3 regions of the Terribacillus sp. JSM ZJ617 genome follow, and region 2 is predicted to be linked to each of the others. Evidence: riboswitches for the same ligand, from Rfam matches in the RefSeq annotation. Region 2 holds a riboswitch; each other region holds the start of a gene.
What was found. Region 2 has a riboswitch for thiamine pyrophosphate ahead of tenA (thiaminase II). Riboswitches for the same ligand answer to the same signal wherever they lie in the genome.

Region 1 (8,061 bases), on a different contig from region 2:
GGGAAACAACAAGATGAATTCAATCATGTTCAACCTTCCATTGTTTATACGATACCCGGAATTGCTTCAGTTGGCATTTCAGCTGACGAGGCGGCAAAAGCTCAGGACAAATATACTGTCATCAAACAAGATTTGAGCTCTTTCTTTACAAACAAGATAACGAGGCTGGAGGAAGGATTCAGCAAGATCATTTTGGACAAGGAAAAACAGGTTATCGTCGGTGCACATATATATGCTGCCCATGCTCAACACTTGATTAATGTTTTCACTTTGGCAATTGAAATGGAAGCACCTGTACAAATGCTGCAATCCTTGCTTTGGGCTTATCCGACTGCAGAGAGCGATATCCCAAGCATGCTTCAATAACAAATAGAAAACCGCCACATTTGGCGGTTTTCTCATGCTTTATAAGCTTTCACATAATATACTTCTTCATTTAAGTCCCCTTTAGATACTTCAAACCCTGCCTTCTTCAATTTGTCTGCAAGCAGATCTGCGCTGTGATCTCTACTGTAGCCGAGCGCTATCATGATACCTTTTTCAATAGTCACTCTGTACATTTCCGCCGCTGCCTGCTCTGGTTCATCTAAGCTATCCAGCACGAATGCTGCAAGTCCACGTTGAAAGGAAGCGTCGGGGAAATTAAGAAGCCTGTCTAATCCACTCGGCATCCGGTCGATATTCGTTAGTGTCTCTTCTTCTGCACGAAGTGCTAACTCTTCCAATAAATTTTCATCTTTCTCAAGAGCTGTAACGCGATCCTTTGTTTTATGAGCAATAGGAATAACCAAATTACCATTACCAGCACCGAAAACTATCACTTTTTCTCCGCCCTCAATTTCCAATAGCTCTAGCACTTCTGCTGCGGAAACTTCTGTTGTCTTATTCACCATATGACTCTCTCCTTTTGAATCAATTAGTTCTGTATTGCCCTTCCAATACAAAGCTAAACGTATCTCCCCTATGCTCTCACGGATTAACATTTTCTATCCTTCATTCAAAAAGGACAGCTGATACATCCAGCTGTCCTTTCAACACGTATATTTATCTGTTTGAACTTTTCGGTCAATAAAAGCACATAGATCCCCTATTTTAGGAAAACGTTCAAATTCCATATTAGCAGGATTTTCTGCATCAATCAGCGGGATCTCCCAATAACGCAGCAAGTCATGATAACTTTTCAAAAAAAGTTTGCGATTCCCATTGAATATCTTATACAGATCGGAATCTGTCGTTTTAAAAGCATACTCAGGAAGTAGCTTCTCTGTATGCTTGTCCACATATTTAACGACAGTCAAGTATATTTCGTATTCGATACCTTTCATTTTGGCAACCTGACATAAGCATCTTTTAGTCTTAAACTGGTCCAAATCAATGATATCTGCCATATTGTTTCCTCCTCACCAGGACTGGAAACTTCGATTTTCTCTTTAGTTTATCACAACATACAGCGTCTGTAAGCCGAATTTCAGATAATAGACATACTATATTGATTGTTTGTAATTAATATTGTTGGTTTTATTTTCTAGCCAGCGGGTAGACATTTAGTACATCAAATTAGCTAAAAAAGGAGAATTCAACTTGAAACCATATTTAAAAGAGTACACGAACGATGAAAAGCTGCAAGAAGACATTCAACTTTTAAGCACAAAAGGCGTAAACAAAGATAACATCTATGTATTGTCACATGATGATGACAGAACAAAACGTGTATCCAGTAAAGTGGATGCCAATACGATTGGGTTATCCGAGATGGGTGCTAAAAGTGCTGTTGGTAGCATGTTCAGTAAACAAGGCGATGAACTTCGTGCAAAATTGAAAGAAATCGGTTTTTCCCAAGAAGAAGCCGAGGATTTTGAAGAGGATCTTGATGAAGGTAAAATCTTTTTGATTGTAACTGGAACAGATAACGTCGAAGGCTTGCTTATCTAAATGAAAAGGCACTGTCATGAGACAGCGCCTTTTCTTATTTTTTCGGTAAGATAAGTTTTGGCTGAGCCAAAACGAGAATGAGAATAACTATAATGCTGGCTACAAAGCTTGGCAGCAGGTAAGAGCCATTGTATATGAGCGAGTAAGCCCAAACAGTTTGTCCTGGTGCAGCTGCAGATCCGAAGAAGACCATTCCACCTACAAAATGTGCTGCAAATCGACCTATACTGCCAATCAATGTTCCGATGATCAACATTCCTACAAGCTTTGTGCGGTTATTTTCTTTTGCAGCCTTACGAGCGGATCCAGCTGTGACAGCAGCCAGCCCAACTAAAGTGAAGGCTAGAGGATAATCCATAAAACCCTGGACAACATGTATTATATAAGGACCGGTAACTAATTGCAGCAGTCCGACTACTAATCCTGTTGTAAGTCCGCCTTTCCATCCCCACCGAAACGCCATTAAGAAAATTGGGACCATCTGCAAGGAGATACTCCCTCCCTGCGCCCATGCTTTAAATGAAAATAAATCCAATACGAATGCAAGTGCGGCGAATATCGCCACCTCTACTAAAAATAAAACCCTGCTTCTTGATTGCATATTTTTCTCCCCTAATAAAGAATGCAACAAAAAAACAATGCTGCAGTGGGATTCTTCCGATGGCCCAATGTGCATTGTTTCCCCATCAAAGAAGCTACATCCCTACGCGAGTGCTAACTCACAGGTTCGAAGGGTCTGGACATACGTCCATCTCAGCCGAAATGGCTCCCCCTGCAGGCTTTTTTGTACCGTTTTGTTTTCTGTTGTCCATCTATTATATAGAAAAATGACAGCGTTAGCAATAATTAATAATATTTCCTATAAGTGAAATATTACCCAAGTGCTAATTTTAGCAATTTTATTACTTTTACTTCATCTAACGAAATTGTTTGAATTCGAGAAAAACTATGACGTATAATGGACAATGTTCTTTAAAAAGGGAGGATTTAAAATGGATACACCAGCTACAATCCCACAAGGGAAGAAGCATCCAAAGGGATTGTATCTTCTCTTCTTCACCGAAATGTGGGAAAGATATAGCTACTATGGTATGCGTGCAGTTTTAATGCTTTATTTAACTGCTGCAGCAATTAGCGGCGGATTGGGCATGAATACGCAGCAAGCTGCATTAATTTATGGTTTGTACACAGGAATTATATACTTTACGCCAATTATTGGCGGTTACTTGACTGACAAGTATATCGGCCTACGTACCGCTATCACTATTGGTGGCGTAACAATGGCGATCGGAGATTTCACAATATTCCTATTCAACAATCAGTGGGGATTATATATCGGTATGTTGTTCCTAATAATTGGTAACGGCTTTTTCAAACCGAATATCTCAACACATGTTGGTGAGTTGTATCATCCGATGGATAAACGTAAAGATGCTGCATTTACCATCTTCTACATGGGTATCAACATCGGTGCATTCTTCTCTCCTCTAATTGCAGGATTCCTTGCTGAGGATCTATTCCACACAACTGATGCTGCTGGAATTGAACACTTTGGCTTCAAATGGGCATTCTTGGCATCTTCTATTGGTATGGTTATCGGTCAGTTGATCTTTAGCTTGTTAGGTAAGCGTTATTTAGGTGATATTGGCACAAAACCTGCGCGTACTAATATAGCTGCGGGAAGCGTTCCTGCAAAAATGACAGCTGCTGATAAGAAGCGGACAGGTGCAGTACTGATTCTAGCTGTATTCATCATCTTCTTCTGGGCTGGCTTTGAACAAGCTGGTACTTCCTTAACACTATATACGAGAGATTTTATTGATCGAAGTATTGGCGGTTATACGATACCTGTATCCTGGTTCCAATCTGTGAACCCATTGTTCATTGTCATCCTTGCACCAATCGTTTCTGCAATCTGGTTGAAATTAAGTAAATCAAAACGCGGAGATTTCCGTACAACGACAAAAATGTCCATGGGTATGATTCTATTGGGATTAGGGTTTATGATTTTAGTACCAGCAGTGCTTTATACAGGTAGTGACGAAGGGAATATCGTTCACAGAGCTAATATTCTATTCATCGTCTTCACTTATCTGTTCCATACGTTAGGCGAACTATGTCTGTCACCCGTTGGGCTATCGATGGTAAGTCGAGTAGCACCGGTGAAAATCGCTTCTCTATTGATGGGTGTCTGGATGGCCGCAACTGGTATTGCCAGCCTTATCGCTGGACAGCTTGCTGCATTGACAGAATCACTTGGTTATGTGGAGATATTCAGTGTAATCGGTGCAGCAGCGATTGTAGTAGGTATCATCCTGCTAGCAGTCTCCAAAAAACTGCAATCTATGTTGGATGCGCGTGATTAATCCAAAAAACACAGTTCCTTCACTCCAAGGAACTGTGTTTTTTATATGTATTCCTTTTCTTTCGCTATATAGACTGCTTGGGATCGATTTTGCGCTCCAAGTTTATCCAGTAGTTCCGAGAAATAGTTCCGGACAGTTCCTGGTGATAAAAATAGTTCCGCTGCAATTTGCTTTGTGGAGAACCCTTTTTCAGCAAGGTGGAGAATTTCCTTTTCACGTTCACTTAATGGGTTATCGATGCCTTGTACGAATTGATAAGTTATCTCTGGACTAATTACCGCGCGTCCATGATACACAATATCTCTTACAGCATGTGCAAGCTGATCACTAGGTGTATCTTTCAGCAAATACCCCTCAACCTTCAGCTTCATAGCTTCCTTTACATAAGCAGCCGTAGAAAAGGTCGTCAGCATCAAAACCTTCTCTATGCGACTGTTTTGCCGCAATTGTTTGACCACTTCCAAGCCATTAAATTTTGGCATTTCAATATCGAGGATTAATAAATCGAAAGTTTGCGTTTCAAGTGCTTGCAAGACTTCCTCACCATTGGCAGCTTGATTAGTGACAACGAAATCATCCTCTAAATCGAGCATCGCAGCCATGGCACCTCGAAGCATATTCTGGTCATCCGCCAATAGCATACGAATCATTACTGTTTCCTCCTTCGGTTTGCATAGGAACTTTTACTATCATGTGCAAGCCGCCATTTGGCCGCTCATGAAAATGGGCTTCCCCCTTCATTAAGCTGACACGTTTTCTAATTCCAGCCAAGCCGTTTCCTTCTTCTGCGAGCGTATTATTATAGCCGCCATTGTCCTCTACCTGTAAATGCAGAACGTTTTTAGTTTGTATGACCCGGATTTTACAGAACGTGGCGTTACTATGACGTATGACATTGGTGACAGCTTCTTTGAGAATATAGGCAAGCATGGTTTCCTTTGAACTGTCTTCTATTGAAGATAGTTGTTGTTCCGATTCAGAAGCAATACCAGCTTCTTTTAATCTAAGCTGCGCTGCCTCGTACTCTTCCTGCAAGGAAACAAGACGCATATCGCTGACAATTTCACGCATTTCCTGAAGCAAGGATCGAGACAACTGCTGGATATCATGCAATTCTTGTTCTGCCCTCCCCGGGTTCTGGAATAATAGTTTTTTTGAGATGTCACTTTTTACTGAGATTGTGGATAGCGTTTGTCCTACCGTATCATGCAAGTCACGTGCAATCCTATCCCGCTCACGCTCCTTGATCAATTCTTCCACTTGCTTTTTTGTGTCAGTAAGCTCCTCATTGACTGCTTCCCATTTGCGGTACCACTTTTCTTGAACTTTCCAAACTGCTGGTGTAATGAGACTAATCAGGATACCAGGAGAAATAAATCCCCAGGTCCAATCGTGAATCCCATATATATCCGTGAAAAGCATGATGCCTGTTACTGCATTAACTGTCATATATCCAATCCAAAATTTTGCTGGACTTTTCAGTACATAAAGCATATTAATCGCATACAAAAGCAAGTAGAAAAAAGTCTGTTCAATAAAAAAAACTAAATATGCAACTAGTATAGTTAAGATGATTGCTGAAGAAAAAGTCCTTTCCGGCCGCCAATAGATCTCCCTATAACAAAAAAAGATGATAATCATTACTAAGAGAGGGAACCAGAATCGAAAACCTTGCTCTCCAATCAAATATAATAATGTGAAATAATAATAGGCAAGCCAAAGATGAGGTATATAGCCATCTTCTTCCGGAAACAGTCGGAATCTCTTCACGTAGTCAGCTCCTTTGCCTGTACTGCAAAATTATCGCTCCTATAAATAATACCAAAAAATAACAGGTGAGGATTATGATATTGAAAAGTTCAATACCCTCTCCTGAGGCTATATTCCGCGCACCCAATGCAAACAAGTATGATGGCAGCCACTCTCCAATCATTTGTACCCAGTCTGGAAATGTTTGCAGAGGCATCCAGAGACCACCTAAAATAGCTAGTCCCAACACTACTATATTAGCTGTCACAGATGCTGTCTCAACCTTTTTCGTCTGAGCAATTAAGATTCCGATTGTTAGAAATAGAATTGAACCAGCCAGCAGCCATATACTTGTTATTATCCATTCTTCCAAAGGACGATTGAATTGTTTCCATGCATTTATAATTAAGAAAAACAACGAAACAATGACTGCGTTCAGTAAAAGCTGCGTTATAATACGGGAAATGAAATACTGTGGTGGTGTAAGCGGATGGGTAAACAAATAGTCCATCCAAGTTTGCCTTCTATCATACATAATTTGAATGCCAAATGTTTGCACAGAAGTCACTACCAAACTGTAGCAGGTCATGGATATGAGAAAATAATAATCAAAGTCTACTCCGTCGACAGTTGAACCTCTATTAATATAAGTGAACAATGTATAAAAGACGAAAGGCATAAATAAAGAGAAACAGAGAAAGTATTTATTTTTTATCATTCTTTGGACTTCCATCACTACCGTTTGAATAATAGCTTTCATATACCACCTTCCTCTCTTTCCAGGCCCTCTACATACTGCTCGAGAGTATCGCCTATTATCTCAAGCTGTGAAAATTTGATACTTTTCTGGATCAGCAATTCCAGTTCATTATCAGCATCCTCCGTTAGCTTTCGATATAATCCATCCTTCTGGATATAACCCATCGAGAACAGTATTCTTTTATTCTTGGAATGTGTTCGGAAGCTAATTGACTTTCTGTCCATCTTTATTTCTTTTATAGGACGGTCTACTTTTATAACGCCATCCTCCAGATACAACAATCGTTCCGCTAGCTCTTCTGCTTCTGATAAAATATGAGTCGTTATGAATACACTCATTCCATTCGAGCGTACATCAGACAACTGCCTGCGAAATTTCCGTTTAGCTTCCAGATCCATACCAGCTGTCGGTTCGTCCATAATTAGAAGTTTTGGCTTAACTGCAACAGCTAGCTGGAATAATAGACGTTTCATCTGACCAGTACTTAAATTTTCTGCCAGCACCTTCTTTTTGGATTCTAATCCTGCATCTCGTAATACTGCCTGGATCTGCTTTCTCTTACCATGCAAAGAGAGCATATATGAAACAAATTGATAGAGCGTTAAATTCCCGATCATAGAAGGTGATTGTGGTACGTATCCAATATGAGGTCTTTTGCCTTCCCAATTCATACTTCCTCGATCTTGTTTCAGCATTTGTAAAACAATTTTTATTAGCGTAGACTTGCCAGTTCCATTCGCGCCCAACAGGAGAATACTCTCACCCTCTGTCATTTGAAATGTGATATCTCTTAGTACCAACTGCCCATTAAATGATTTACTGATATGATCTATCTTTAGCATGACCCCACCTCCTGCTATCAGAATATCAAGACAGACTGCAAGGAGTAAGAAAGTAATGTCATAAGAAAAGATGACATTTGTCATAAAAAAAGACCACTCCAGTGAGTGGTCTTCCTTCGTTATTCTGCAGTCAATCTCAAGAATTCCTCAATATCCTGCTTACAAACTTCGATAGCTTTAAGCCAGAAAGCCTTGTCCGTTAAGTCTTCCTGCAAATGCTTCATCGCCAAGTCTTCTACCGTCATCCGGCCTGTGTCCTCAAGCAAAGCATTGTAGGAACGCTCGAAGTCTTGCGGATTTTCTGCTGCTTTTGCGTATATACCAGTACTAAACAAGAACCCGAATGTGTACGGGAAATTATAAAACGGTACGTCAGTCGCGTAGAAATGCAGCTTGGATGCCCAAAATGTCG
Region 2 (8,061 bases):
TCTTACTGCGACAGCGATACGCAGAAACAGGAATTTCTATATAAAGTAATGGACGTTGCCCGCCTCCTTGGCACACAGGTGCTGGCAGAAGGTATTGAAAGGCAAGAGGAGCTTTCTTTCTGTAAACAAATTGGAATGGATTTAGCCCAAGGCTACTTTATCGGGAAACCGAGCACCGAAGCTGTATCAGAAGACGTGCTGTTTCCTACTAGATAATAGATTCGTCAGAACCACCCTGTTATCAATCGGAATGTATACGATTGATAGCGGGGTTTTTAAACTTTATTAGAGAAATCGATCGAAATATTTTACATTTTCTTAAAAATAACTTCAAGTTCTGGAAAGCCTGCCGATATATTGAAAGTCATTATACGGTGGGAAATAGCTGTGTAATAGCTATCATCAGGGGGATACTGGAATGAAATTATTGAAAAATGTAAAAATCAGGACAAAAATGCTTATTTTAATCTTGGTTGGTGCTATTGCACTGGGGATTGTAGGAACGTCTGGGATAATGTATACCAGGGATATGGCAAAGGATGCCGAAATGATGTACAAGGAGAAGCTTCTCCCTAACTTGTCTATAAGTCAGATTCGAGTGAATAATAGATCGAACGATGCGTTTGTATTGGAATTAATGCTTAACAAGGACTCTGCGAGAAATGACGAGTTAAGTGAAATGCTTTCACAGTCCAGTGCTCAAGTAGAGGAAGAACTAGAAAAACTGGAAAACAGCGGTATGTCAGCAAGAGGAAAAGAAATCTTAGAATCTTATAATAAAGAACGCAATAAATTAAATGACATTAGGAACCGAGTGCTGAAATTTGCATTGGTAAATCAAAATGAGGATGCATACAATCTTTTTGTAGAAGAACAGATTCCGCAGCGTACAGTAGTAAATGATATTCTGCAAGAACTGCAGGACCAGAATACGAAGGAAGCAGAACAAACTTATGTGCAGGCAACTGAGGACGTAAGACTAGCTACCATAGTCTTATCTAGCGCATAGGTGTAGCCTTAATACTGCTTATTACAATAGGAATCCTTATATCGAAGCTTATCGTCTCTCCAGTGAAAGAGATGCGTATTTTATTGGGCAAGGCGGCAGATGGAGATTTCAGTTCGGATGGCACGTATCAATCCAAGGATGAGATGGGCGCACTGACAGCTTCTTATAATGCTATGGCAGATGGCATGCGGTCTATTATCCGAGTTGTGAATGATACATCTCAGCAAGTGGCTGCATCTGCAGAAGAACTGAGTGCAAGTGCGGAACAAAGCAGTTCTTCATCTGAACATGTAGCCAAAACGATTCAGGAGCTGGCAGAGGGTTCAGTCCAGCAGCTTGAGCTAGTTACAACTGCTACAGGGACAATGGGCAGTATGGGGCAGCATACGAGCAAGCTGGCTTCAAACGCCCAAAATGTAGAAGAAGCAGTGCAGAAGACATCTGAACTATCTGTCCAGGGAGGACATGCAATCAAGGATGTGAATGAACAGATGGAAACTATCACTTCCCATGTGCAGGAGCTTTCTGCGTCGATCGACAGTTTGAACAAACGATCTCGGGAAATCAGTGATATTACGAGCGTTATCACGGATATCTCCGCACAGACCAATCTTCTTGCGCTGAATGCCACTATCGAGGCAGCACAGGCTGGAGAGCATGGAAAGGGATTTGCGGTAGTCGCGGATGAGGTGCGCAAGTTAGCTGAGGAAACGAAGGGAGCAGCAGGACAAATTGCTGCTTTGGTTGACTTTATCCACCAGGATACGACTAAAACAATCGATCTGATGCAGCATGCAGCGGATGAAGTACAAGCTGGTACACGAGTTGTCGATCAAGCGGGCGGTTCTTTCCTTCAGATTGAAACTGCGGTAGCAGGTTTGGTGGATGAATTCAAAGAGGTGAGAGTTGCTCTGGAAGGTATGATTGCTGGTACAGATTCAGTCAATATGTCACTTGGGGATGTGAACGAGGTCGCAGAAGAAGGAGCAGCTTCGACCGAAAGTGTGTCAGCTGCAACAGAACAGCAGCTGGCTGCCATGCAGGAAATTGCGGCATCATCCAGTTCTCTTGCATTTATGGCAGAGGAGCTTCAAACCGCTATTGCTCGTTTCCGTGTGTAAGTTAATTGGTTAGCAGATAGTAACCAATAAAGGATAAGATTAATAATAGAAAAACATATATCATCCATTTCATATGAACCCTCCTCTAAGAAGTAGACGGATACTTCCTGGAAAAGGGTTCACTTTTTTACATTGTTTGTAACCGAATTGTGCATACTAGTCGCAGTATGTACAAAGGAGGCAATGTAATGGATGCTTTTCAAGCAGGAGAAATCGTCTATGTAATTATCCGCAACCCCCATGCACAGGGAGTAGCCAATATACAAGAGGCTGCGGTCGTCCATAACCCGGAAAAGCCAGGGGAACTGGCTCTGTTTGTGTATGAAACCTATTATCCGCTCAATGATGAGGTGGCGGTTTATCAGGATCTCGGAGAGGCGGAAGAAGCATATGTATCCGCTTTTGGTTTAGCCGATGGAGGCTATTATGGTTAAGCCATTTGTACCGCAGCTTGTGTATATAGAGCCTAGGGCATTAGAGTATCCGCTCGGCGTGAAGCTGCGGAATAAATTCAGGGACATGGGTGTAGAAATACGCGAGACAACTTCCCATAATCAGGTTCGGAACCTGCCTGGTGATAATGATTTCCAGAAGTACCGTACTGCCAAATCAACGCTTGTCGTCGGCGTTCGGAAAACACTGAAATTCGATACATCGAAACCATCAGCAGAATACGCTATCCCATTTGCGACAGGCTGCATGGGGCATTGCCATTATTGTTACCTGCAAACGACGATGGGATCCAAACCTTATATCCGTACGTATGTGAATACGGATGAAATATTTGATGCGGCAGAGCAGTACATGCAGGAAAGAGCCCCGGAAGAAACACGGTTTGAGGCTTCCTGTACGTCAGATATCGTTGGTATCGACCATCTGACGCATACGCTGAAACATGCAATTGAATATTTCGGTCGGTCCAAGCACGGACAACTGCGATTTGTAACGAAATTCGCCCATGTGGATCATTTGCTGGACGCTGACCATCAAGGACGAACACGATTCCGCTTCAGCATCAATGATGATTATGTGATCAAATATTTTGAGCCAGGGACTTCCCGTTTGAAGGATCGAATCGAAGCTGCGGTGAAAGTAGCCGAGGCCGGTTATCCGCTTGGATTCATCGTCGCTCCGATTTATTTGCATGACGGCTGGCAGAAGGGCTATCCGGAAATGCTCGAGCATCTGGAAGCAGCCCTGCCTGAACATGCCAAAAAGAATCTGACATTCGAATTGATCCAGCATCGATTCACGAAGCCGGCAAAGCGCGTTATCGAGAAAAATTATCCGATGTCGAAGCTTGAGCTGGATGAAAGCAAACGGAAATATAAATGGGGGCGCTATGGTATCGGAAAATACGTCTACCAAAATGAGGAGCAAGAAGAAATAAAGGATGTCATAGGAAGCACAATCTATAAAATGTTCCCGCAATCCAGGATTGAATATTTCACTTGATTCATCGGTTGACAATCGCATCTGTGCATGTGATAGTTAAGAGGACAATTGAATTTCGAGGAAGTCCACTAGGGGTGCCATTTGGCTGAGATAAGAGTGATCTTTATCCCTTTGAACCTGATCTGGTTAACACCAGCGTAGGGAAGTGGAGCCGGATTCGTGTATTTTCTGCACACTTGACTATACGAGTCGCTCCATACTTCTGGAGCGGCTTTTTTATATGGCCGGCGCCATTCACCCTTCCGACGGGGCTTTCTCCAATAGGAGGAGAAAAACATGTTTTCTGCACAATTGAGAGAAGAAGCAAACCCGGTATTCGAAGCAATCTATGCACATCCTTTCGTAGAAGGAGTTGCGAATGGATATGTGCCGCGTGAGGCATTGATCCATTATGTGAAAGCTGACTATGAGTATTTGACAGCATTTGCCCGTATTTACGGTTTGGCAGTCAGTAAATGCGAAACCCGAGAAGAGATGGAATTTTATCAGTCCCAAATTCATTTTGTCCTGCACAGCGAGATTCATCCGCATAACGTCTTCTGCAAGGCAGCAGGTGTGCAATACGAGGATCTGCAGCGGATGACACCACCGCCTGCTGCTGACCATTATATTTCACACATGATGAGCAGTGCCGTACAAGGAGATATAGGGGAGCTGATGGCGGCACTGCTTCCTTGCCCATGGACGTATCAAGCGCTGGCGGCACATATTATCGAAACAAAGGCACCTGACGAATCCAATCCATTCCAGGAGTGGATTCAGTTTTATGCCAGCAGGGAAGACGGTATGCCGGATGTGACGTCAGAACTTAGCAAGCGACTGGACAAGTGGGCCGAGACAGCGGGAACGGCTGCAAAGGAACGTGCACGGAAAGCTTTTCTTAAGAGCTGTATGCTGGAGTATAATTTTTGGGAGATGGCAGCCACACAGCAAGACTGGATGATCCCATTGAAAGGGGCGTCCATTCATGCCTGATATAAGGAGCGCTTTGACAATTGCAGGAACAGACCCTTCGGGAGGGGCTGGAATCCAGGCTGACTTGAAAACTTTCCAGGAGCTTGAAGTATACGGAATGAGCGTTGTCACCTCCCTCGTTGCCCAAAATACGACAGGAGTACAGGCAGTGCATCATGTTCCAGTAGAATTTCTTGAACAGCAGCTGGAATCAATCTTCTCTGATATCACCCCATCTGCTGTAAAAACGGGGATGATTGCATCAGAAGAGATGATGCGCTGCGTCGCTGCCGTTTTGATTAAATCAAAGACTGCCTATGTTATGGATCCTGTCATGTATGCTAAAAGCGGACATGCACTCATGGGAGAGGATTCCAGAGATGCATTGAAGAAACATCTTGTTCCACTCGCTGCCCTGATTACACCGAATATACCGGAAGCAGAGGAACTCACGGGTATTCGTATCGAAGATGAAAATAGCATAAAAACCGCAGCGAAAATGATTGTCCAGGAATATGGGGCTAAAGCTGTCCTGATGAAAGGCGGTCATATGGAAGGAGCATCTGCGTCAGACTGGCTCTATGACGGAAATAGCTTCACAGCCTACACAGCAGAACGTATACAGACGAAGCACACGCACGGGACGGGATGCACGTATTCTGCAGCGATAACCGCAGAACTGGCTAAAGGGAAATCTCTGCAAGAAGCAGTTCGGATCGGTAAGGATTTTGTGACAGATGCGATTTCGTATTCGCTTCAGCTTGGAAAAGGGAATGGTCCGACAAATCATTGGGGGTACCGTCTGCAAGGTGTGCCAGTTCAGGAGGAACAGCATAATGAAGTATACTGATGTGATAAAGCAAGTCCGGGAGAGAAACCCATTGATTCACTGCATTACCAATCAGGTTGTCATTAACTTTACGGCGAATGGTTTGATCGCACTCGGAGCTTCTCCTGTGATGGCATCAGCAAAGGAAGAAGCCGCGCAGATGGTCCAGCATGCACAGGCGCTGCTATTGAATATCGGCACACTTGCCGCAGCGGATGTGGAAGCAATGATCCTAGCCGGAAAAGAAGCGAATAGGCTCGGAATACCAGTGATTTTCGATCCCGTCGGAATAGGTGCCACAGCGTACAGAACAGAAACGGCCCGCCGCATATTGGCGGAGGTGGATGTCACTGTTATTCGCGGTAATGCAGGTGAAATATCCGTCCTAGGCGGAACATCTGTCAAAGTGAAAGGTGTAGATGGATCCGATGATGGTATTTCACCAAGAATTGTGCAGCAGCTGGCCAGGGAATTGGATGCTATTGTGATTGCAACCGGTAAAATAGATATCCTTTCAGATGGGAACCATACGTATAGTGTAGCTAATGGGCATGAGATGCTAAGTAAAATAACAGGGTCTGGCTGCTTGCTCGGTGCCGTTATAGCGGCATGTGCAGGAGCAGCTGACAACGTACTGAAAGCTTGCATCGGTGCTCTTGCCTTTTATGGTATTGCAGCAGAGAAAGCGGCTATGACAGTAAACGCTCCAGGCAGCTTTCAGGTTGCTTTTCTTGATCAGCTTTATTTGTTAGGAGATCAGGTGATTGATTCGGAGAAGGTGGAACAATTCGAAGTGAAAACATAAAGGAACAATCAGCAGCGCATGGCTGCTGATTGTTGGATATCACTTTTCTGGATGAGGATGAGGGCCATGCCTGTGCGGTTTCGGAATGAAACCATCCTGCTCTAATTGTTTAAACCTTTGATCCAAATGCTTCTCGATTTGATCTGCTTTCTCTTCTGAGAAAACACCATATTCAACGTACTTCTCAATGATTTGTTTTTCCTGCTCTAATGCCTGTTTTTGCAAAGCTGCTATTTCTTGCTTCTGCTCTTCTGTCAGTACATCAGCGACAGCTTTGTCAGCCGCAAAACCGGCAGCTGGATTGGATATGACCAATCCGAAGCATAGAGCGATTACTACAGCCCCGGCTTTTATCCATTTCAATTTTATCATCTCCTTGTTCAAAGCTTGGGCTTACTTTACGCAGTTTTGGGATTGCTATCCATCTTCCACACTTTTTCCTAATTTAGGAGAAAGGGATTTTTGACCTGAGGAATGGGAACATGTTCAACACATAATGGGGATGTGGAATGTCTTAATTGGAAAAGGAGTAATACACATGAAAGAAGAATTGGAGCTATATTTCATCATGGGCAGTCAAAACTGCCAGGATAAGGACCCGGAGGACATACTGGAACAGGCGCTTGAAGCTGGAATTACCATGTTCCAGTTACGTGAAAAAGGGGAAGGGGCTAGGACTGGACAGGAGAAGAGACAGCTGGCTGAACGACTTCAGGCAAGGTGTCGGGCACATAGCGTTCCTTTCATTGTTAATGACGATGTGGATCTTGCGATTGCGATTGGTGCAGATGGCGTGCATATCGGACAAACGGACGAAGCGATGCAGCAAGTAAAGGAGCGCTGCCCAGAGCATTTCATTATTGGTGTGAGTGCTCAAAATGCCGAGGAAGCTAAAAAAGCAATTGAGGATGGAGCCCACTACATCGGTGTCGGGCCAATTGCCGCTACTCGCACGAAGATTGATGCCAAATTCCCGATTGGACTGACAGGACTGCGTGAGATTCGGAAACAAATTGGTGACTTCCCGATGGTCGCGATCGGGGGGATCAATCAGAAGAACGCCGAGGCTGTACGGCAAGCCGGAGCGGATGGTATCTCTTTCATTTCTGTCCTAACCAAAGCGGCTGATATCCAGCAGGCAGTAAATGAGCTGAAGATGGAAAAGGTGCACAAGTGAGTGCATCTTTTTTATTTTGTGGAATTAAAATGTAAGTATTTGGTCACAATTCGTTCTATACGCTATCTATATTCTCTTATACGATGAAAGAGACATTTGAAAATTGGAGTGGTAAATATGAAGAAGCCAATGTTGGTCTTGCTGGCATTGTTCTTATATATGCTGCCGCAGACTGTGTCCGCTCATGCAGTACTGACGGCTTCGGATCCAGGACAAGGCGATATAGTGACAGAGAGTAAGGATGCCTTCACTCTGACATTCAACTCGGATGTGGAGGATGTAGTAGAGACAATAGTGACAGTCAACGGACAAGCACTAGCCACTGATTCTGCAGCCGTCGATGGGACGACAGTTACCGTCCCATTAGCAGAGGAAATGACTGATGGGGATTATGAGTTCAGTTATAAGGTGATTTCAACTGATGGCCATGAAGTCGGTAACACAGTTTCCTTTACAGCAGAAGGTCTGACCTCCAATGGGGAAAGTGGCGAACAGGAATCGGAAGATCAAAGTCAACAAAATACACAAGTGAACGAACAGGAGCAAACAGCTGCAGAGAAATCGAATGAAGAAGATTCTGATTCAGGTTTTATCATAACGGGATTGGTGATCATCGTCTTACTTTGTGCCGCTGTTTTGTTCTTCACTTATCGTAAAAAGGACTAATCCGCCGTGATTCTCGTTCCATTGTTAGAATTACTGTCGTATATC
Region 3 (8,061 bases), 200 kb from region 2:
TAATCCCGATCAATAAGCATCAGTTCTCCAATACCAGCACGCACAAGCATCTCTGCAGAAGCAGAGCCTAATGCCCCCATCCCAATTAAGACAATTTTACCGTTTTCCACCTGTGCCTGCCCATCCTTGCCGATGAACAGCTCCTGTTTCCGATAACGATCCTTCATCAGGTAAACAAACCTTCATTCGGGCTGCTAGCTACTGCGTAATTTTTTTCGGGAATTCTTCCTGCTTCAAAACCTAAACGACCTGCTTCAATAGCCAGCTTCATCGCATATGCCATTCGAACAGGGTCTGCAGCTCCGGACACAGCTGTATTCAACAAGACACCATCCGCCCCGAGCTCCATTGCATACACAGCATCTTTTGGCGAACCAATACCAGCATCAACAATGACCGGTACACTGCTCTGTTCAATGATCATACGCAGGTTGAAAGGATTGATGATACCTTTTCCCGAACCAATTGGCGATGCACCTGGCATAATCGCATGTACTCCCAGATTCACGAGCCGCTTGGCCAAGACAACATCATCCGACGTGTAAGGCAGGACAATGAAGCCCTCTTCCAACAGCATTTCAGATGCCCGCAGTGTCTCTATTGGATCAGGAAGCAATGTCCGGTCACAGCCAATCACTTCCACCTTCACCATATCGCATAACCCCGAAGCTTTAGCCAGTTTGGCAATACGAACAGCCTCTTCTGCTGTCTTTGCCCCTGCTGTATTCGGAAGTAAAGAGTACTTTTCCAGATCCAGCTGTTCCAGGAAATTTGGCTGGGATGGCTCAAAGATATCCATCCGCCTCACAGCAAATGTCAGTATCTCTGCCTTCGAAATATCGACTGCCTTTTCCTGCACCTCAAATGACGGGTATTTGCCTGTTCCCAATAATAAGCGGGAAGCAAAAGTCTTCTCTGCAATCTGTAACATTCTTCATCCTCCTCCTACAAAATGAATCAGCTCGACTTTATCGCCATTTCTAATCGGCTGCTCTGCATACGAAGCTTTATTAATGATCTCTTTGTTCAGTTCGACAATCACAATCCTTTTCTCCAGGGAAAGTGATGCTAACAGCTGAGCTATAGTCTTGATATCAGCGGATAATTCCTGCCGCCTGCCATTCAGCTGAATATTCACATCAATACCTCCTCGCCAGTGTTCAATCTATCGACACGAAATGCTTCCTTCCATTCTTCCAGAACTTCATTGCTGCTTATCAAATCACAAATCATCTTGCCCGTAGCTGGGGCAAGCAGAATGCCATTGCGCTGATGGCCAGCAGCGATATACAAGCCCTTCATTTCTGGATGCTCACCAATCAGCGGCTTGCCATCGTATGTCTGAGGTCTGAGACCTGCCCAGCTTCTGAGGAACGGCATTTTATCAACCACTGGCAGCATCTTTCTCGCTTTCTCCATGATAGTCTGTAATCCGCCAAGCGTGGGCTCGGTGCTCCAATCATTCTTGACCTTTGTTGCACCTATGATCAGCTCATTGTTGTTACGCGGAACAATATAATGCTGATCATGGAATAAACTGCATGTAAGAGGAGTTTGAGTATTCGTAACAGCAATGCACTCACCCTTCACTGGAAAAATCGGCGTCCCCAACCCAGAACGCTGGAGCAAAGCATTACTCCAAACTCCGCTGGCAATCACCACACGATGTGCTTGCCATTCTCCTTTGGAAGTCCGTAACCGATAATGAGCAGATTCCTTCACAATCTCATCGACCCTGGTATAAGCGTTAATCCGGGCACCTAGCATACGGGCAGCTGTATGGAATCCTCTGCAGGCAATTGCAGGTGTGACATGCACATCTTCTGCCATATGAAGAGCGCCAGAAACTGCTTCTGACAGACCAGGTACTTTCTTTGACACAGTTGCACGATCCAGCCATGTTACTCCTTCCAACGAAGAGAACGGAGAGTTCGTTGTTTCTTCTTCTGTAAAAACAAGCTGTAATAAACCACCTGGGCGACGTTCCATGTCTATCCCTGTCAGAGAGCGAATATCCTCTTCTGCCTGTTCATAGAGCCTTTGACTAGTACGGGCAAAGGGATAAAGCGAAGCACCGAATTCCTTATATTCTGAATGGGCACCTAGCATACCAGCTGCTGCTTGCGTCGAGCCTGATCCGACTTGGCCTGCTTCCAGCAAATCGACTTGATGGCCTGCTTTCGCTAAATAATAAGCGATTGCACTGCCGATGATACCTCCTCCAACAATTGCTACTTCAGTGGATCTCTTCAAGACGCAGACACTCCTCCCTTAATTTCTTCACGGCATCAAGCGGGTTTGCAGCAGAAAAGATACTACTCATAACAGCAACCCCTTCTAATTCAAACGCTTTCAATGAAGCCAATCGCTCCACTTCAATTCCTCCTATTGCGTATAACGGAATGTGGGTATTCTGACGGATATACCTTAAATTGGCTAATGGCTGCGGTGATTTCCCCTTCTTACTGGCTGTCGGAAAACAATGCCCATACAGCGCGTATGCCGCCCCGACAGACTCCGCCTGTACTGCTTCTTCAAACGAATGGACAGGCGCACCAATCCGCAAATCAGGATACAGCTTTTTCAATTCTTCCAGTGGAAGGCCATGACCTGGTATATGCACTTGCTTCAAGCCAAGCAGCAAAGCTATATCCATTCGGTCATTAAGCCAAAGCTTATGCGCTGGCAGCCCTTCGTCCAATAGCTCCTTACAAAGCTGATACACTTTACCAGCAGGCTTACGTTTCTCCCTGATCTGCACATGATCGACATAAGGGTGTATCTCCATCAAGATACGTATTAAATCTGCTGCTTCATATGCATCATCAGTTACTGCCATCAATTTGATTGCCATCACCTCCTGGATACGAACAGGCCGGACATACAAAAAACACCACTCCCCAAAGGAAAGTGGTGTGAAACTTGCGAATGGATACATACAAAAGAGCATGTAAACCCGAGTGTCTACACTTTCCTACGCAGGTCCGAACCTGTTCAGGTTTTGAGGGTTTAAAGAGTCACTACTCTTCATCTCAGCCCTTATGAAGGGATCCCCTAGTGTGAAAACTTATTGAACTTACCCACATCGTAACATAAATAGCATTTTATGCAAGATTCTGATTACAAAAAAGAAAAGGCCATCTGGTTTTATACAGATGGTCTTTTCAGCGCCTGACTCAGTACTTATAAGATTGTCCGCCATCAATTGGTACAACAGTAGCATTGATGAAGTTTGCTTGATCGGAAAGAAGGAATGCAACAAGATAACCGACTTCCTCCGGCTTACCAAAGCGTTTCATTGGGTTGACGCTGACGAATTCCTTGCCCGCTTCTTCCCAGTTATCTCCGCCAAGCTGACGAAGGGATCCTTCAACCATTGGCGTCATGATGGCACCTGGAGCAATGGCTTTGATGCTCACACCGAATTGTCCGTATTCGATACCGGAGTTTTTCGTAAGACCTACTACACCATGCTTACTTGCTGCATAACCGGACTGGTTGCCGATTCCGCGGATACCACCTACAGAAGCTGTATTTACTACAGAACCATAGCCCTGCTCCTTCATTACTTTCAATACGTGGCGCATGCCGTAGAATACGCCATTCAAGTTGATGTTCACAACGCGGTCGAATTCGTCTACAGGATACTCTTCTGTCAGATTTTGCGTTCCTTCCACACCAGCGTTGTTAAAGAAACTATCGATCTTACCAAATTGATCAATTGTTTGTTTTACATACGCCTCAACTTCCGGCTCATTTGCACAGTTTGCCACAATCGTAAGAACCTCTGCCTCTGGTGCTGCAGCCAATATTTCCTGCTTCGTTTTTTCCATACCTTTTTCACTTAAATCAACAAGAGAAAGCTTTGCACCTTCTTTTGCTACTTGCAAAGCTGCTGCGCGTCCTAATCCAGAACCCCCACCTGTAATCAATACTACTTTATCTTCAAAACGTTTCATGAAAATCTCTCCTTTTCTGATTCTGTCAAATTGCAGTAAATCCGCCATCAATCGGCACTACTACACCATTTATATATGGTGCTTTACCAGTCAATAGGAACGCGACAAGCTCTGCCACTTCCTCCGGCTGGCCAAGACGCTTCTGAGGAATCGGTTCTGTCGCATTCTTGAATGCAGCTGGATTCTTCTCTTTATATTCTCGAACCATTGGCGTTTCTGTCGTACCTGGAGCAATTGCATTTACCACAATGCCTTGCTCGGCATACTCAGCAGCCAACGTCTTCGTAATCCCAACCATTGCATGCTTCGTAGCTGAATATGTACCAACTGTGGCTTGTCCCACGACACCTGCTGTGGATGACGTGTTGACAATTCGCCCGCCGCCATTAGCAAGCATAACTTCCAATACATATTTCAACCCGTAAAGGGCGCCGTTTAGATTAATTCCTAATACCATATCGATCTGCTCAATCGTATTATCCACGAATTTTACACCAGGACCAGAAATACCAGCATTATTATAGAACATGTCGATAGTTCCAAATGCCTCTACCGTTTTATCTACATAATGTTTTACTTCTTCTGCCTTGCTTACATCCGCTTTGACGAAAATAGCTTTTGACCCTTTTTCTTCTATTAAGCGAACCGTCTCTTTACCGGCTGCCTCAGACACGTCAACGATGCTGATTGCGATACCTTCTTCTGCTAGTCGCAATGCTGCAGCTTGTCCAAGACCGCTGCCGCCTCCTGTGATGACCGCTACTTTCTGCCCATACATAAGCAAAGCTCCCTTCAATATGTGTAAATAGGTTAATTTACCTACTCCATATGTAAGAGCTTACACCTCTATCATAGATATCGCAAGAGATAACTCTTCAAATAATTTTCACTTTTTCATTTGACATTCAAATTCAGTTCCCTTATATTTATATTGTGCAAAATATAATTTTGGAAAATTGATTGGAGGGACACTTAATCTTGGAAAAGGATTACTACCTAGAAGATCATCTTTGCTTTTCCTTATACGCTAGCTCACGTGCAATTCTCAGGATGTACCAGCCGCTGCTGAAAAAGCTGGATATTACATACCCGCAATATCTCGTCTTGCAGGCATTATGGGAAATGGAGAAACAGACAATCAAACAGCTTGGAGAGAAGCTGGATCTGGATACTGGTACGCTGACACCTCTGCTAAAACGGATGGAAGCGAAGCAGCTTATTCACCGACAGCGTTCCAAAGAGGACGAGCGAGTTGTCTATGTCACCCTGACCAATCAAGGTGAGGCATTGAAACAAGAAGCAACATGTATCCCCCTTGCACTCGTATCTTCCAGTGGCATGTCTTCTGAAGAAATGGATGAGCTGAATAGATTAGTGAAGAAACTCACAACGAATTTACAGAAAAGATAGGATGTTGGATAAATGATTATCCGACTTTCTTTTCCCCTTTTATATTTTGCACAATATTATTTCACAAAATATATATGAATGGAGAATCTGCTATGACAAAAATTAAACCTGTACTAGAAACGGAAGCACAAAAATTCATCGAGGCAACAGCGAATCCGCCGTACTTATTTGATCTTGGACCAAAGGATGGCCGAAAAGCAGTCGATGATGTTCAGTCTGGTGAAATTGATAAACCAGAGGCGGAGATAAAAGATATTACAATTTCTGGCGGCCCATCTGGTGAGGTTTCTATTCGTATCGTAAAACCGAAGCAAATCAATCGGAAACTGCCAGTCATCCTATACTCTCACGGCGCTGGCTGGGTATTTGGAAATGCACATACACACGACCGTTTAATTCGTACACTTGCAGTCGGCTCTGAATCTATTGTTGTTTTCCCAAACTACAGTCTATCACCGGAAGCAAGATACCCTGTAGCGATTGAAGAAATATACGCTGCTCTGGAATGGATAGCTGAAAAAGGTACCGAATACGGGATGGATACCACAAATATTACTGCAGCAGGAGATAGTGTCGGGGGTAATATGACAGCTGCTATAACATTAATGGCCAAGGAAAGAAAAGGACCTAAAATCAGTAAACAGCTGCTCTTCTATCCTGTCACGGATGCCAATTTCGACACAGAATCATATCATCAGTTTGCTGAAGGTTACTTCTTGCGCCGCGATGGTATGCAATGGTTCTGGAATCAATATACGACTGATGAACAGCAACGCAATGAGATTACAGCTTCCCCACTTCGAGCAACTATCGAAGACCTAAAAGACCTGCCAAAAGCACTTATTATTACAGCGGAAGCAGATGTACTCCGCGACGAAGGCGAAGCATACGCTCGGAAGCTTCAGAAAGCTGGTGTAGATGTTACGGCTGTCCGTTTCCAGGGTATTATCCACGACTTTGTCATGCTGAATGACCTAGCACATACAGAGGCTGCCAAGGGCGCCTTGCTACTGGCCAATGCTTGGTTAAAAGCCTAAATTAAAAACGCACCGTTCAGGTGCGTTTTTTATACTTCCTTATGAATGATATGCTCCGGTATGGAAGGTATCCGCTCCAGTTTCTCTTGCAAAAATGCTGGCCTTAACGGCATTTCTGCGATTCTTTCCAGGGGAATCCATTCATAATGAAACTCCCCTCCTTCAGGAGATATGACTTCATCCGTTCCGTAAAGCCTATTTTCAACATCCTGTATCAAATAAATAAAGCTGTATTCATGATAGAGGCTCTCTCGATAGTTAAAGAAATTCTCCACTGACCATAACAGTCTCTCGACCTTGGCGCGAATGCCAAGTTCCTCCTCGAATTCCCTTTCCACAGCCTGTCCTGAATCTTCTCCTAACTGAATACGTCCGCCAATTAGTGTCCAGAACGGATCTTTCTTGTTTCTATGCAGCAGCACATGACTATCTTTTACAATAATGCCTGCCGTCCGGCAATTCAGCATCTGTTCACCTAAATCGATGGTCAAGTCCTGAGTCATTTGCTTCTTTCCTCCGATTCTTCGATTGCTTGAACAATGTAATACGGGCCAGCTCCGTGGTTTGAAGGTACCACTATCTTTCTTCCTGTCTCTGGATAATAAGCAGAATGGAAACTCACGCCCGGATCAAAGCCGACAACATAATACTTATTGATTTTTTCCTCCACTTTTTTTATCCATATCCCATATCCGTATGATGTTTCCTCATCAACCTGGACATGCGGCTTCAGCAACACCCCGGTAAGTTCTTCGTTCAGGAGTTTATACTGAGTCAGTGCATCCCAGAAATGCACCATATCAGTAACACTCACATACACCCCGCCATCTGCGCCGCCCCTTACTGGTAACGCATAAATATTGGAACGATACTCATCGTCTTCCTTGATATAACCAATTGCTGTATTCCCTGGCAGTTTATCAAATGTAAAATATCCGGCCTCTGTCATTCCAGCGGGTTCAAAGATATGCGTTTGGACAAAAACAGTAAATGGTTCTTTAGCAATTTCTTCCACCACTAATCCCAACACGATGAAAGCAGCATTGTTATAATGGAACCGTTCACCAGGTAAAAACATCATCTTCTTATCTTCGAACAATGGCAGAAAATCCGCACCCGATCTTACTCGGTACATCGGCAGCGTTTGCCACAGCTCCTCAAAGTCATCCATTTCTTCTTCATCGAAATAATCGGGTATGCCAGACGTATGCGTAAGCAGCTGGTGTATTGTTACGTCCTTATGAAAATGTGGAAATGCTACCGGGAGACAATCTATTAACTTGGTCTGGAAATCCAGTCGTCCTTGCTCCACTAGTTTCGCAATCGCCACAGCTGTGAAGATCTTTGCTCCAGAAGCTATTCCAAACCTTGTTTGCTTATCAAATGCTAGCTTGTCTTGCTTATTGGCATAGCCATTTTGGAAGAAAAAGCTTTCTTGATTTTCTTCTACGTATGCCACACCAGAGAAATCTATTTCTTTTGCTACCTTTTCCAATTTATTCTCTAATCCGCTCATACTTCAAACACCTCTCTCTTTAGAATCTTCGAAAAACTTACAGCAGTCTACTAATAAAAGGATCAGCCATCGGCCGACCGGTGCCGCCAATGGCAGCAACAGAAACCCGTAGATGAAACCCCACACAATAATATCGCCG

Region 1: it holds a riboswitch for thiamine pyrophosphate, as region 2 does, so the genes downstream of both, thiT (energy-coupled thiamine transporter ThiT) here and tenA (thiaminase II) in region 2, are expected to answer to the same signal.
Region 3: it holds a riboswitch for thiamine pyrophosphate, as region 2 does, so the genes downstream of both, ACH6C1_RS15015 (thiamine phosphate synthase) here and tenA (thiaminase II) in region 2, are expected to answer to the same signal.

What each region holds. Positions count from the first base shown of each region.
Region 1 is NZ_JBISEQ010000002.1:2,309-10,369, reverse strand. It holds gene ACH6C1_RS06285 (dihydrolipoyl dehydrogenase family protein) at 1-366, shown strand, start outside; gene ACH6C1_RS06280 (class I SAM-dependent methyltransferase) at 399-893, opposite strand; gene ACH6C1_RS06275 (hypothetical protein) at 1,032-1,388, opposite strand; gene ACH6C1_RS06270 (YflT domain-containing protein) at 1,582-1,932, shown strand; gene thiT (energy-coupled thiamine transporter ThiT) at 1,967-2,533, opposite strand; TPP riboswitch at 2,616-2,715, opposite strand; gene ACH6C1_RS06260 (peptide MFS transporter) at 2,925-4,298, shown strand; gene ACH6C1_RS06255 (response regulator transcription factor) at 4,340-4,948, opposite strand; gene ACH6C1_RS06250 (sensor histidine kinase) at 4,923-6,068, opposite strand; gene ACH6C1_RS06245 (ABC transporter permease) at 6,073-6,807, opposite strand; gene ACH6C1_RS06240 (ABC transporter ATP-binding protein) at 6,804-7,649, opposite strand; gene ACH6C1_RS06235 (M3 family oligoendopeptidase) at 7,769-8,061, opposite strand, start outside.
Region 2 is NZ_JBISEQ010000004.1:90,448-98,508, reverse strand. It holds gene ACH6C1_RS14000 (EAL domain-containing protein) at 1-216, shown strand, start outside; gene ACH6C1_RS13995 (MCP four helix bundle domain-containing protein) at 419-1,009, shown strand; gene ACH6C1_RS13990 (methyl-accepting chemotaxis protein) at 1,006-2,130, shown strand; gene ACH6C1_RS13985 (transcriptional regulator SplA domain-containing protein) at 2,319-2,564, shown strand; gene splB (spore photoproduct lyase) at 2,557-3,585, shown strand; TPP riboswitch at 3,646-3,746, shown strand; gene tenA (thiaminase II) at 3,862-4,560, shown strand; gene thiD (bifunctional hydroxymethylpyrimidine kinase/phosphomethylpyrimidine kinase) at 4,553-5,389, shown strand; gene thiM (hydroxyethylthiazole kinase) at 5,376-6,173, shown strand; gene ACH6C1_RS13960 (YckD family protein) at 6,213-6,536, opposite strand; gene thiE (thiamine phosphate synthase) at 6,712-7,350, shown strand; gene ACH6C1_RS13950 (copper resistance CopC family protein) at 7,468-8,016, shown strand; gene ACH6C1_RS13945 (copper resistance D family protein) at 8,023-8,061, shown strand, end outside.
Region 3 is NZ_JBISEQ010000004.1:285,759-293,819, forward strand. It holds gene ACH6C1_RS14995 (ThiF family adenylyltransferase) at 1-167, opposite strand, end outside; gene ACH6C1_RS15000 (thiazole synthase) at 167-931, opposite strand; gene thiS (sulfur carrier protein ThiS) at 935-1,138, opposite strand; gene thiO (glycine oxidase ThiO) at 1,135-2,253, opposite strand; gene ACH6C1_RS15015 (thiamine phosphate synthase) at 2,237-2,854, opposite strand; TPP riboswitch at 2,955-3,066, opposite strand; gene ACH6C1_RS15020 (SDR family oxidoreductase) at 3,177-3,959, opposite strand; gene ACH6C1_RS15025 (SDR family NAD(P)-dependent oxidoreductase) at 3,985-4,737, opposite strand; gene ACH6C1_RS15030 (MarR family winged helix-turn-helix transcriptional regulator) at 4,938-5,369, shown strand; gene ACH6C1_RS15035 (alpha/beta hydrolase) at 5,462-6,406, shown strand; gene ACH6C1_RS15040 (NUDIX hydrolase) at 6,436-6,909, opposite strand; gene ACH6C1_RS15045 (serine hydrolase domain-containing protein) at 6,906-7,922, opposite strand; gene ACH6C1_RS15050 (hypothetical protein) at 7,926-8,061, opposite strand, start outside.